DNA from 3 places in the Streptomyces sp. NBC_01476 genome. Region 3 is predicted to be linked to each of the others. Evidence: riboswitches for the same ligand, from Rfam matches in the RefSeq annotation. Region 3 holds a riboswitch; each other region holds the start of a gene.

Region 1 (4,206 bases), 1.8 Mb from region 3:
TCCTGCGGCACGCAGGTGTACGGCCACGACGGCATCGTGCAGGGCTACCAGACGTACTCCTACACCACGAAGGACGGCTCCCGGCAGGTCACCGTCTCGGCGAACGCCTCCAACAACGGGGATGTCTTCGCCGCCGAACGGACCGCCCTGGACCCGGTCTTCTGCGGCAGCGCCGCCAAGGCCCCGGCCGCGCGCGCGGCGTCGGGCACCTCCGCCGCCCACACCGAAGAGGAGGAGACCGCCGGCGCCGCGACCAGGCCCCTGCGCAGGTGACCGCCCGGCGGCAGCGGGGCCCGGCCACCCGGGCCCCGCGAGCCGTCGCCGCCGCTACAGCGGGTCACGGCCGGGGGCCCTCCTCGCCCGGTACGGACCGGGTCGTCGCCACCGGCGCGGCCGGGATCTTCTCGCCGGCCTCGATCGCGATCGTCAGCCGGTTCTCGGCCGGCGGCAGCGGGCAGGTGGCCAGGTCGGTGTACGCGCAGGGCAGGTTCGTGGCCCGGTTGAAGTCGATCAGCACCGTGCCGTCCGCGTCGGGCGCGCCGATGGACAGCGCCCGGTTGGCCGCGTAGGTGGTCACGCCGGAGGTGGCGTCGGTGAGCAGCACCAGCAGGCTGCCGGCCCGGCCGTTGAACGCGGTCAGCCGGTGGGTGGCGCCGTCGAGCGTGAACTCGACCTGGCCGGGGGCGTCGTAGACGTGCTGGAGGCCCTCGACGGCCGCGCCCACCGTGGTCGGGCGGGGTGCGTCGAACGGCAGGTAGCGGCCGGTGCGGGCCCAGCGCGGGTCCGGGGCGTAGGTGGGGGTGCCGGTGTAGGCGAGCCGCAGCGCGTTCTCCGGGTGCCGGGGGCGGACGATGTCGTAGCCGCCGCGCTTGGCGACCTCGATCACCGCGTCGCCTGACACCGGGAAGAGGCTGCCCCGCTCCTCGATCACGCCGAAGTCGTGCCGCCCGCGCAGCTCCTGGCCGTCGAGGGTCAGTTCCTCGTCGTCGGAGAGCTCCACCACCACGCCGTCGGCGGTACTCGACCAGGCGCCGGGCGCGTCGGGGAAACGGGTGGGGGTGGCGTCCAGCCAGTGCAGGCCGGTGATGGCGAGGAATCCGTGCGGGTCGGCGCGCACCTTCTCGTGCTGGGCGTGCCACTGCTCCCAGTCCGCGGCGAAGCCGGCGCGGTCGGTCTCTTCTGCTTGTACGGTCATGACGACTCCTTGGGTCGGGGGCGCGGGGGGCGCGCGGGGCAGTGGTGCGGGGTGTTGCCGGGGAGGGCGGGGGTCGGGGCAGGGCACCGGGCGGGCGGCCCTGGCGCGGGCCTTCCGGGAACCCGTTGCGGGCACGCGGTACGGAAGGCCCGGGTGCAGGAAGGCGGTGGGGGACCGGCGCGTGGAGCGCGGCTAGCCGGCGGTGCGCGGCAGCGCGGTGGGCCGGTGGTCAGGCCCCGGTACGGCCGTCGGTACGCCCGGACACAGGGCGCCGGCGACGCGCTGAAGGTCGATGTGCCGCCGGGAGAACGTGGCGACGGAGGGCAGGGACCGTGCACCCTTTTCCCGCACCGCGTCACCTCCCGGTCCCGATGGGCTCGCGCCGTGTCGGGTTCGCACGTGCCGAGCCGTCATCGGCTCCGCCGGGTCGTCACCTGGAGCACCCCGCTCCGCGAGAGGGTTGCCGGTCAGCCTGCCAGGGCCTTGATCGCTGACGCTCATGACCTCCAAGAACGGTAACTCCGCCGCTCACTCGAACACAATCCCCTCCCCCCGCAGGCGACAGGCCCCACCCCCGTGAAGCGCACCCGCGGAAACTTTAGTTCTCCTTCACCGGGCCATTGCCGTGCGCTGGCCGGCCGTGCCGTACACATGATCACGGCGATGCCGTTGCCGGGGGGCTTCCGGTGTGGGGGGACCTCCTCACCCGTCGATCGCGACCCCTTTTGCGTTCTCGACGGGAGAAGTGAGTGACCCGACCTGCTCTGCTGCGGGTGTCAGCGACCCTTGCCGTGCTCTGTGCCACGGTCTCCGGCCTCGGTGCCCTGAGCACCGGCGCGGCGTACGCCGACCCGCCCACCGAGACGGTCGTACCGCCGACCCCGAGCGGCACCCCGCCCCCGGACCTGGTCGTCTTCGCCGGTCCGGGCGGGTTCCTGCACCACGTGGGAGGCCAGGCCGCCTACGTCTGGACGAAGTTCTCCGGCGGTGACGTACCGGTCGCCGGCATTCCCGCCGGCGGTGTCGGCCAGTCCGGCGCGGATGCCGACATCGTCTCCACGTCCGTCACCGGCGGCGTCCAGTTGCAGGACATGGACACCGGCACCACCACGGTCGTGAAGCCGCCCACCGGGGACCAGTTCCTCGGCACGTTCGGCTCCCACGTCCTCACCTACACCAGGGCCGCCAACGGTTCCGTCGGCACGCTGCACATCCTGGGCACGGCGGACGGGCAGCAGACGCAGCTCTCCGCCACCGGCTGGCCGGCCGGCGTCTCCGTCGCCACGCGCGCCGCCGCGGGCGACGCGGACACCGTCCTGATGCGGTACTCGGACGCGAGCGGGACCGGGCTGGCCCTGGTCGACCTGGACACCGGTCGGGTGACGCCCGTCTTCAGCGGGCTGACCAGCATCTTCAAGGTCGTCCTGACGGACAAGTACGTCGGCTGGTACAACACTTCCTCACCGGCGGTGCTGCACCTGCGGGACCGCTCCGACCCCGGCGCCGCGGAGACGACCGTCCCGGTGCCGGCGCCCCCGCTGCCCAGCGGCGCGCTGGCGACGGTCTTCCAGCTGGCGATCGCCGGGAACTCCGTACTGGCCGACGACGACGTGGACTACTCGCAGGGCACGCCCCCGGCCGGCTCCCAACTGGGCTCGACGCTCTATCAGTTCCCGCTGTCCGGCGGTCCGTTGACCACTCTGGTCGGGCACGTGGCCTCCGCGACGCTCCAGCAGGAGTCCGACCGGGTACTGGTGGTGGGCGGCTCGTCGGCCGCCGACTGGGCAGCCCGGGTGCTGACGGCCGGCGCCGACGGCACCGCGGTGGCGACCGTCGTGCACCCCGAGCCGGCGCTTCCGGAGTCCGTCACGGGGCTCGCGGTGGCCAGGGGCCGGCTCTACACCATCGAGAACGCCGACTCGGGCGCCCAGTCGCTCGCCACCCGCACCGTCACCTGGGGTGCCACGCCGTCCTACGGCGCCAGGACGGAGATCGGCACCCCGGCCGCGGTGTCCGACTGCTCCACGCAGGACACCTGCGCGCCACCGCTCGCCACCGGCGACGGAGGGATCTCCCAACTCGCCCGCACCACCGGCCCGTCGGGGGACGAGGTCACCGTGCAGCGGGGCGCGGCAGCGGACTACACCGTGGTGCCCGCGCTGGCGTCCGGCGCCGGTACCGGCGCGCTGACCGGCGGCAGCCTCGTCGACTCCGACGGCTCCTGGGTCGTCTACGACAGCGCCGACGGCCGGCAGTTCATCGGGACCTCTCCCGCGGCCGGGATGGCGGGCAACGTCCGGCTGATCCGCCAGACCACCGGCGCCGCGCTCTCCGGCTCGTACCTGTGGGCCTCCGACGGGGCAGCCGGCGCCCTCAGCCGGATCGACCTGAACACCGGGCAGACCCTCCAGACCGTCGACACCGGTGCCCCCTGCGCGCCGACGGAGCTGCAGAGCGCCGTCGACCGCTGGATCTACTGGTCCTGCGGTGCCGCCGGCCCCGCCGGCGTCCTGGACCTGACGACCGGCAAGGACATCGCCGTCCCCTCCGGCGCGGCGCAGCTCGGCGACGGCTATCTGGTCCGGCACGACACCGCCGCCGGGAAACTGGAGCTGACCGACATCCACACCGGCGCCGCCGTCACCACCGACCTGGCCACGCTGCCCGCAGGACCGGTCCCCGACGACCGCCGGGTGACGTGGACGGTCGACAAGTACAGCGGCGGTATCGCCTACGTCGACGCGCAGAACAACGTCCACCTGGTCGACCCGCACATCCCGGCCTCCGCCGCGCTGCCCGGCGCCGGCCAGTCCCTGCTGCCCGGGGAGCGGATCACCGCCGGGCACAGCGTCAGCAGTGCGTCGGCGACGCTGACCGTGCGGAGCGACGGCAACCTGGTGGAGACCCTCAGGACCGGCGGCGGCGCGAGCGGTCCGGTGATCTGGACCAGCGGCAGCTCCGGCCACCCCGGCGCGTACGCGGTGCTCCAGAGCGACGGCAATCTGGTGGTC
Region 2 (4,206 bases), 5.6 Mb from region 3:
GTCAGATAGAGCCCCCTGGCCTCCGGCTGGCGCGGTCCGGTGGTGAGATAGACTCGCTGGTAGCCGGCCGCGGTGGCGGCCCGCTCCAGCTCCGCGACGACCCGCCGGGCCAGCCCCTCGCGGCGGTGGCCGCTGTGCGTCCAGATCCTTTTGAGCTCGGCGGTCTGTTCGTCGTAGCGGCGGTAGGCCCCGCCGGCCACCGGTTCGCCGTCCCGCAGCAGCAGGAGCAGCAGCCCGCCGTGCTCCGGTTCGAACTCCTGTGCAGGGTAGCGCGCCAGTTCCCGTCCAGCGCCGCCGAGCGAGGGGTAGCGGGTGCTGTACTCGTGCTCCAGTTCCCGCAGCAGCGGCTGGGTGAGCGGATCGGTGAGCGTCGCCGTCCGTACCTCGTAACGCGGTGTGGTGGTGGTCACCGGCCGGTCCCCTCCGCGTCACGCTTGGCGACCTCCGCACGGACCAGCGGGATGACATGGCGGCCGAAGTCGATGGCGTCCCCCAGCAGGTCGTAGCCGCGGGCGGAGATGATGTCCACGCCGATGTCGTAGTAGTCCAGCAGGGCCTGTGCCACCGTCTCCGGGGTGCCGACCAGGGCGTTGGAGTTGCCCGCTCCGCCGGTCGCGGCGGCGGTGGGGGTCCACAGCGCACGGTCGAAGCGCTCGCCCTGCTCCGCGATCGCGATCAGCCGCTGCGAGCCGGAGTTCTGCGGCTGGTCGCCGCCGCGGCGCGTCCACGCCCCGGACGCCCGGCGCTCCTGGATGGCGGCGACCGTGCGGTGCGCCTTCTCCCAGGCCAGTTCCTCGGTAGGAGCGATGATCGGCCGGAAAGCCGCCTGGATACGTGGCGGGGTGGCGCGTCCGGCGGCGAGCGCCGCCGCCTTCACGGCGTCGATCTGCTGGGCGGTCTCGGCCAGCGGTTCGCCCCACAGCGCGTAGATGTCGGCCACGGCGCCGCCCGCCGCGTAGGCGGCGGGGGAGGAGCCGCCGAAGGAGACGTCCGGGTGGGGCTGCCGCACCGGGAAGACGTCGGAGACGAAGTCGTTGAAACGGTAGTGCTCGCCCTCGTGGTCGAAGGCCTCGTGCTCGGTCCACACCCGCTTGACGATCTCGATGTACTCGCGGGTGCGGCCGTAGCGCTCGTCCTTGGTGAGGAAGTCGCCCTCGCGCTGCTGTTCGTGGTCGTTGCCGCCGGTGATGAAGTGGACGGCGAGCCGGCCCTCGCTGATCTGGTCGAGGGTGGCGAACTCCTTCGCCGCGAAGGTCGGGTACGAGACGTTCGGCCGGTGCGCCAGCAGGATCTGCAGCCGGGCGGTGTTCGCGGCGATGTACGCGGCGGCGGTGCCGGGTTCGGGCGAACCCGACCTGTAGGCGAACAGCACCCGGTCCCAGCCGTGGTCCTCATGGGCACGGGCGAGCTTGAGCGTGTACTCCTTGTCGAAGGACGCCCCGCTGCGCGGGTTGGTCTCGGAGCCGTCGTTGGTGGCGGCGATCCCGAGGAATTCGATGGGCATGATGGGGCCTTTCGGTGCGGTGGGTGGTGGCGTCGGGGGCGCTCGTGGGGGTCTCGGTCCCCTTTCGCCGGTCGCGGGCAGGGCGTCACAGGGCAGAACCGGGCCCGCCGGAGCGGGACCGCAGGGGTCCGCTCGGGTCGGAGATCAGGAGGGATCTCGCGGCGGCGGTGGGCTGCCTACAGGGAGGAGGGGCGCACGGCCGGGCCGTCATGGCGACGGTGCGGCGGATACGGCGGGGGAGGGGCGAAACGGGGGGCGGAGGACCGGTCTCAGCGGACCGGGCGCACCCGGGGACACAGCGCGCTGCTCACCCGGAGCAGATCGACATGGCGCCGCGCGACGCGCAGTTCGAAGGACCCGTACGGGCGGCACACGCTGTCGCAGGGTCGTACCCGCACGTGATCACCTCGCACTCATCCGGCCCGTGGGCCTCGCGCTTACAGGACAGTTCGCTGTCCTGTCGGGTCGTCACCTGGAGCACCCCACCGCGGCGGAGGGTTGCCGGTCAGCGAGCCAGGGCTTGGTGCTGACGCTCATAACCGTGGATCACGCTAACCCCTCGGCGGCTTCCGGGCAATGCCCTCCGGGGCGCCGGAAGCCGCCGCCGTACGAGGGAGCGAGCGCCGGCCGCGTCCGCGGGCCCCTGACGGATCCACCGGACCGGGGGGCCGCGGTTCTGCGCGGTCGCGTTCGCGCGCTCCGGGAGAGGGCTCGCACAAAGCTCGCTGAACGAGCTTCTTTGAGGGCCCCGGACTCCGCCGATCCCGGTCGACTCGGATGTGTGTGTGATATACCGTTTTGATTGTTGTTATCCGCTTTAGGGTGATTCTTGCCCAGGTTCGGACCGGCCGGACGGCGCGACCTGTGGCACTGATCGAATGAGCACCGTATGGACTCTTACCTTCCGCCGGGCGACACCCCCGATCTCGACTTGAACGTGGTCAGCCAGGCGCTCGCGGGTCTGACCCCGAGGCCCGGCACACAGTCACGTGCACAGCCGTGCCGCCCCGCGAACAGCGGCCACAGCGATGGGGAGAAGCCGGTCGAGCCCAAGGACAAGGAGCAGATCCTGGGCGCGATCACGGTCGACCGCGACCTGCGGATCGTCAGTTCCAATCTGGGCCCGCGGTGCTTCGACGGGTTGACCGCCGTCCCGGGAGAACCCTTCGTGGACCTGCTCCCGCCGAGCGACGTGCCGGCGGTCACCCGCCGGCTGCGGCGCGTGGTGGAGACCCGCGACCCCCATGTGGCCCGTGTCCAGCGGATCCCCAAGCCGGACGGCTCTGAACTGATCGTCTCGCTGAGCATTCTGCCGTCCCCGCCGCCGGACGACGGCCTGACCATCTCGTTCATCGACATGGCCCGGCGCTTCCACCTCTACGCCGCCGCCTCGTCCATCGGCACCACCCTCGACGTCGGGGAGACCGCCCGGGCGCTGGCCGCCTCGCTGCTGCCCTGGGGCGACGTCGTGGCGGTCTCGCTCGACTACAACGTCTGGACGGGGGAGCAGGTCGAGGACCGTACCCGGCTGCGGCGCGCCGCCCTCGCCCCCGAGCGGTCCTGGCCCGACGGCTTCCTCACACCGGGCGAGGACCTTCCCCAGCGGGCCCGCGTGTTCCTGGGTCAGGACACGGAGGCCCACGACGTCCAGGGCACCGTCGTACTGCCGGACCGGGCCGCGATCGAGCGGGCGCTGGGCGGGGACCCCAGGCTGCTGAGGGCCCTGGTGCCCATGGAGGGGCCGCTGTGCATGGCCGGCGTTCCGCTGATCGTGGAGGGGCCGGACGGGGAGGCCCCGATCGTGCTGGGCGTCGCGGAGGTGTGGCGGCGCCCGGACGGGCCGCTGGGGCCTTTCGGCGAAGACCTGATCGACATGCAGGAACTGGTCTCCAGAACGGCCGGGCACGTCGACAACGCCCGCCGGCACGAGCGCGAGCACGCCCAGGTCATCGCGCTCCAGCAACGGCTGCTGCCGCCGTCGCCGACCAGCACGATCGAGATCGCCAGCGCCTACGAGCCCACCACCCCCGACAGCGCGGGGGTGGGCGGCGACTGGGTTTCCAGCTTTCCGCTGCCCGGCGGGCGTACCGCCCTGGTGGTCGGCGACGTCGTCGGACACGGCCTCGGCGCGGCGGCGGCCATGGGCCAGCTCAGCATGGAAGCGCGGGCCCATCTGTCGGCCGGCCTGCCGCCGGACGAGGTCCTGGCCCGGCTGGACGAGACGGTGACCCTCCTGGACGACTCCGAGACGGGGCTCGCGGCCGGCTACAGCGCGCTGAACAGCACCTGCTGCATCGTCTGCTACGACCCCGTGGAGAACCGCTGCACCATGAGCAGCGCCGGCCACCTGCCCCCGGTTCTCGTGCACCCCGGCGGCCGGGTGGAGATCATCACCCCGCGCGCCCACCCGGGGCTCGGCACCGCGTTCGTCTCCGATGAGCCCTTCGAGACCACGGAGTTCGGTGCGGAGCCCGGATCACTGGTGGCGCTCTACACCGACGGGCTGGTCGAGAGCACCTCGGCGTCGATCGAGGAGGGCATCGGCACGCTGTCGCGGGCGCTGGCACGCATACGCCCCGGCGACGACCTCAAGGAGGCGGTCTCCCGTACGGTCGGCGCACTGGACCCGCACCGGCACGGGCTGCGCGACGACGTGACGCTGATGATCGCGCGCATGGTCGGCAGGCCCCGCGGGGACGTCG
Region 3 (4,206 bases):
TGGACGCGTAGCCCGCAGCGCGGCCGGGAGAGCCGGTCCCCTTCCCGCCCGGCTGTCCCGATCGCCGGGCGGGTCCGTCTTTCACGTGTTCCCCGTGTCCTACCGGGGTGTCCTACCGGGCCGGTACGCAGCGGCCGTTCTCGGTGCGGTAGGTCCACTGGGCGCCGGTGCGGACGAGGGTGGTGACCGCCGCGAGGAACCGGGTGATGTGCTCGTCCGGGGTGCCGGCGCCGAAGCTGACGCGGATGGCGTTGAGCGCACGCTCGCCGGGGGCCGCGTCGGGGGCGCCGCAGGCACCCGGCTCGTCGGGCTCGGCGTCGAGGAGGGTGCGGACCAGCGGGTGCGCGCAGAAGAGCCCGTCGCGGACCCCGATGCCGTACTCCGCGGAGAGCGCCGCGGCGAAGTGCGAGCTGTTCCAGCCCTGGACGACGAAGGAGAGGACGCCGACCCGCTCGGAGTGCTCACCGAAGAGCGACAGGACCCGCACCTCGGGGATGCCCGCGAGCCCTTCCCGCAGCCGGCCGAGCAACTGCCGCTCCCGGGCCACCAGACGGTCGAAGCCCGCCTCGGTGAGGGCCCGGCAGGCGGCCGCGATCGCGTAGGCGCCGATCACATTGGGCGACCCGGCCTCGTGCCGGGCGGCGACCGAGGTGTGCCACTCGACGTCCAGCGTGCCGTCGGCCCGCCGGGCGACCTTCCGGGTGGCGCCGCCGCCCGCCAGGTACGGCTCGGCCTCGCGCAGCCAGTCCGGGCGCCCGGCCAGCACACCGGCGCCGAAGGGCGCGTAGAGCTTGTGCCCGGAGAAGGCGACCCAGTCCACGTCGAGCGCGGCGATGTCGACCGGGTGGTGCGGAGCGAGCTGCGCCGCGTCGAGCACGATCCGGGCGCCGTGCCGGTGCGCGGCGGCGGCCAGCTTCCGCACCGGCCACACCTCGCCGGTCACATTGGACGCCCCGGTGACGCACACCAGCTTGGGCCCCTTGGGGGCGCCGTGCAGGGCCACATCGAGCGCGGCGACCGCCTGCTCGGGAGTCCGCGGCGCCGCCAGCCAGGTGACCTGAGCGCCTTCCGCCCGCTGCCACGGGAGCAGCGACGCGTGGTGCTCGGTGTCGAAGACGTAGACCTGCGTTCCGGCCGGCAGCACCGACGCCAGCAGGTTGAGCGAGTCGGTGGTGGAGCGGGTGAAGATGACCTCGTCGTCGGGGCGACAGCCGAGGAACTCCGCGACGGTCGCCCGGCTCTGCTCGAAGAGGTCGGTGGACAGCTGCGACAGATAGCCCGCACCGCGGTGCACACTGCCGTAGTAGGGCGCGTACGCGGCCACGTCGTCCCACACCCGCTGGAGCGCCGGTGCGCTCGCCGCGTAGTCAAGGGCCGCATACGTGACCTCGCCGCCCGTCACCAGCGGGACCCGAACGTCCCGTCCCAGCACCGGCAGCGGCGTACACACGTCCGCCTCGGCGGAGGGGGTGACGGCGGCAGTGGCGGTGGCAGGGCTGATCACTGTCATGACAGAGCTCCCGAAGTCCGGCTTGCTGAGAGCCTTGCTTGCTCACAGCCTGGTCCTCACCCGGGGCACCCCACCACGGACGGAGGGTTGCCGGACAGCGAGCCGGGGCCTTGACGCTGTCACTCGTGACCTGCGGAGAATTCTGCCACAGACGCGCGAACGCGCAAGACGCCGTCCATCAAGCGGACGGCGTCCCGCACACCTGATACCGGCTCGGCTCAGACGTTGCTCGCGGCCACCCAGCGGTCGAGCGCCGCGGCGGCCTCGCCCGAGTCGATGGAGTGCGCGGCCTGTTCGAGGCGGGCCGCGATCTGCTCCTCCAGCGTGCCCTGCCCCGGGTTCAGCGCCACCAGCGCGGCGGCCGAGTTGAGCAGCACCGCGTCCCGTACCGGCCCGGTCTCCCCGGCGAGCAGCCGGCGGGCCACATCGGCGTTGTAGGCCGCGTCGGCGCCCCGCAGCGCCTCCACCGGCACCAGGCCGATGCCGACGTCGCGGGGGTCGAAGGCGCGCTGCTCGACCTTGCCGTCGCGGACCACCCACACCTGGGAGGTGGCGGTGGTGGTCAGCTCGTCCAGGCCGTCGTCGCCGCGGAACACCAGGGCGGAGGAGCCGCGTTCGGCGAGCACGCCGGCGAGGATCGGTGCCATCCGCGGGTCGGCGACCCCGGTGGCCTGGGCCCGTACCCGGGCCGGGTTGGTCAGCGGGCCGAGGAAGTTGAAGGTGGTGGCGACGCCCAACTCGGCCCGGGCGGTGGCCACATGACGCAGCGCCGGGTGGAACTTCACCGCGAAGCAGAAGGTGATGCCGGCCTCGGCGGCCACCTCGGCGACGCGCTCCGGAGTGAGCTGCAGATTGACGCCGAGCTTCTCCAGCACGTCGGAGGCGCCGCTGGCGGAGGAGGCGGCGCGGTTGCCGTGCTTGACGACCTTGGCGCCGGTGCCGGCCACCACGATCGCGGACATGGTGGAGATGTTGACCGTCTTGGCCCGGTCGCCGCCGGTGCCGACGATGTCCACGCTGGGGCCGGGGACCTCGATGGTGTTGGCGTGCTCGTACATCGCCCGCACCATGCCGATGACCTCGTCCACGGTCTCGCCCTTGGCCCGCAGGGCGATGGCGAACCCGGCGATCTGCACGTCGGTGGCTTCGCCGCGCATGATCCGGTCCATCGCCCAGGCGGTGTCCCCCGCGGTCAGATCCTCGCCGGCCAGCAGGGAGCTCAGCACGTCGGGCCAGGAGCGGGGGCCTCCGGCGGGGGTCTCAGTGCTCATGGTCACGCTCCTGGAAAAGGGTCACCCTCTGGCAGGGTGCAGCCTATCGGGGCGGCAGCCCCGTCCAACCGGTGACTCGGTGCCGCTGCGTCGTGGCCGGCCGCGCAGTTCCCCGCGCCCCTTCGGGGCACGTTCCCGCACCGCCCCCCGGAACGTAAGGGCCCCGTCCGAGGGTCGGACGGGGCCCTTACGGGTGGGGCGGGAACGCTAGTGGTGACCGTGCCCCGAGGTGATCTCCTCGTACTCCTCGGCCGTCGGCTTCGGAATCTGGCTGTGCTCCCCGTAGAACCCCTTGGAAAGCTTCGCCTGCGCCTTGGCGACCGGGCTGAGCTTGCGCTCCACCCCGTTCTCGTCGACCTCGGGTCCTGGGTCGATCGGCTTCGGCTGGACGTGGGCGGTGAGCACGTGCAACTGCTGCTGCGACAGCGGCTCGTGCACCTCGATGAACTCACCGTGCGGCAGCCGCTTGATGATGCCGGTCTCCCGCCCGTGCAGCACCTTGTCGCGGTCGCGCCGCTGCAGCCCCAGACAGATCCGCTTGGTGACCCAGAACGCCAGTACCGGCAGCACGAAGAAGCCGACCCGGACGAACCAGGTGATCGCGTTGATCGACAAGTGGAAGTGCGTGGCGAACAGGTCGTTGCCACCACCGATCAGCAGCACGAAGTAGACCGTCAGCCAGGCCACACCGAAGCCGGTCCGCACCGGGCGGTTCCGCGGCCGGTCCAGCAGATGGTGCTCCCGCTTGTCGCCGGTCACCCACGACTCGATGAACGGGTAGACCGCGATGGCCACCATCACCAGCGGGAAGATCATCAGCGGGATGAAGACGCCGAGGACCAGCGTGTGGCCCCAGCCTCTGATCTCCCAGCCGGGCATCACCCGGATCAGGCCCTCGGAGAAGCCCATGTACCAGTCGGGCTGTGCTCCGGTGGACACCTGGTCCGGCCGGTACGGGCCCATCGTCCAGATCGGGTTGATGGTGGCGACCGCCGCGATGGCGGCGATGACACCGAAGACCACGAAGAAGAAGCCGCCCGCCTTGGCCATGTAGATCGGCAGCAGCGGGGTGCCGACGACGTTCTTCTCGGTCTTGCCGGCACCCGGGAACTGGGTGTGCTTGTGGAAGAAGACCAGGATCAGGTGGGCGACCAGCAGGCCGGCCATCAGACCTGGCAGCAGCAGGATGTGCACCGAGTAGAACCGCGACACGAAGTCGTGGCCGGGGAACTCGCCGCCGAAGAGGAACATCGACAGATACGTGCCGACGATCGGCGTGGAGAGGACCGCGCCCTCCATGAACCGCACACCGGTGCCGGAGAGCAGGTCGTCGGGGAGCGAGTAGCCGGTGAAGCCGGTGAACATGCCCAGGAAGAGCAGCGACCAGCCGAAGAGCCAGTTGACCTCGCGCGGCCGGCGGAAGGC

What was found. A riboswitch is a leader RNA that binds a small molecule or an ion and turns the genes downstream of it on or off. The one in region 3 is predicted to bind S-adenosylmethionine.
Region 1: another riboswitch for S-adenosylmethionine. It lies ahead of OG552_RS36430 (putative leader peptide); the one in region 3 lies ahead of OG552_RS08735 (aminotransferase class V-fold PLP-dependent enzyme).
Region 2: another riboswitch for S-adenosylmethionine. It lies ahead of OG552_RS32885 (putative leader peptide); the one in region 3 lies ahead of OG552_RS08735 (aminotransferase class V-fold PLP-dependent enzyme).

Annotation. Positions count from the first base shown of each region.
Region 1 is NZ_CP109446.1:3,834,506-3,838,711, reverse strand. Features, by position in the region: gene OG552_RS16695 (serine hydrolase domain-containing protein) at 1-273, shown strand, start outside; gene OG552_RS16690 (DUF1684 domain-containing protein) at 338-1,195, opposite strand; gene OG552_RS36430 (putative leader peptide) at 1,388-1,609, opposite strand; SAM riboswitch class IV at 1,586-1,700, opposite strand; gene OG552_RS16685 (hypothetical protein) at 1,945-4,206, shown strand, end outside.
Region 2 is NZ_CP109446.1:7,557,890-7,562,095, forward strand. Features, by position in the region: gene OG552_RS32875 (GNAT family N-acetyltransferase) at 1-410, opposite strand, end outside; gene OG552_RS32880 (LLM class flavin-dependent oxidoreductase) at 407-1,504, opposite strand; gene OG552_RS32885 (putative leader peptide) at 1,774-1,902, opposite strand; SAM riboswitch class IV at 1,933-2,045, opposite strand; gene OG552_RS32890 (ATP-binding SpoIIE family protein phosphatase) at 2,394-4,206, shown strand, end outside.
Region 3 is NZ_CP109446.1:1,999,688-2,003,893, forward strand. Features, by position in the region: gene OG552_RS08730 (Lrp/AsnC family transcriptional regulator) at 1-11, shown strand, start outside; gene OG552_RS08735 (aminotransferase class V-fold PLP-dependent enzyme) at 113-1,510, opposite strand; SAM riboswitch class IV at 1,524-1,641, opposite strand; gene trpD (anthranilate phosphoribosyltransferase) at 1,729-2,781, opposite strand; gene qcrB (cytochrome bc1 complex cytochrome b subunit) at 2,989-4,206, opposite strand, start outside.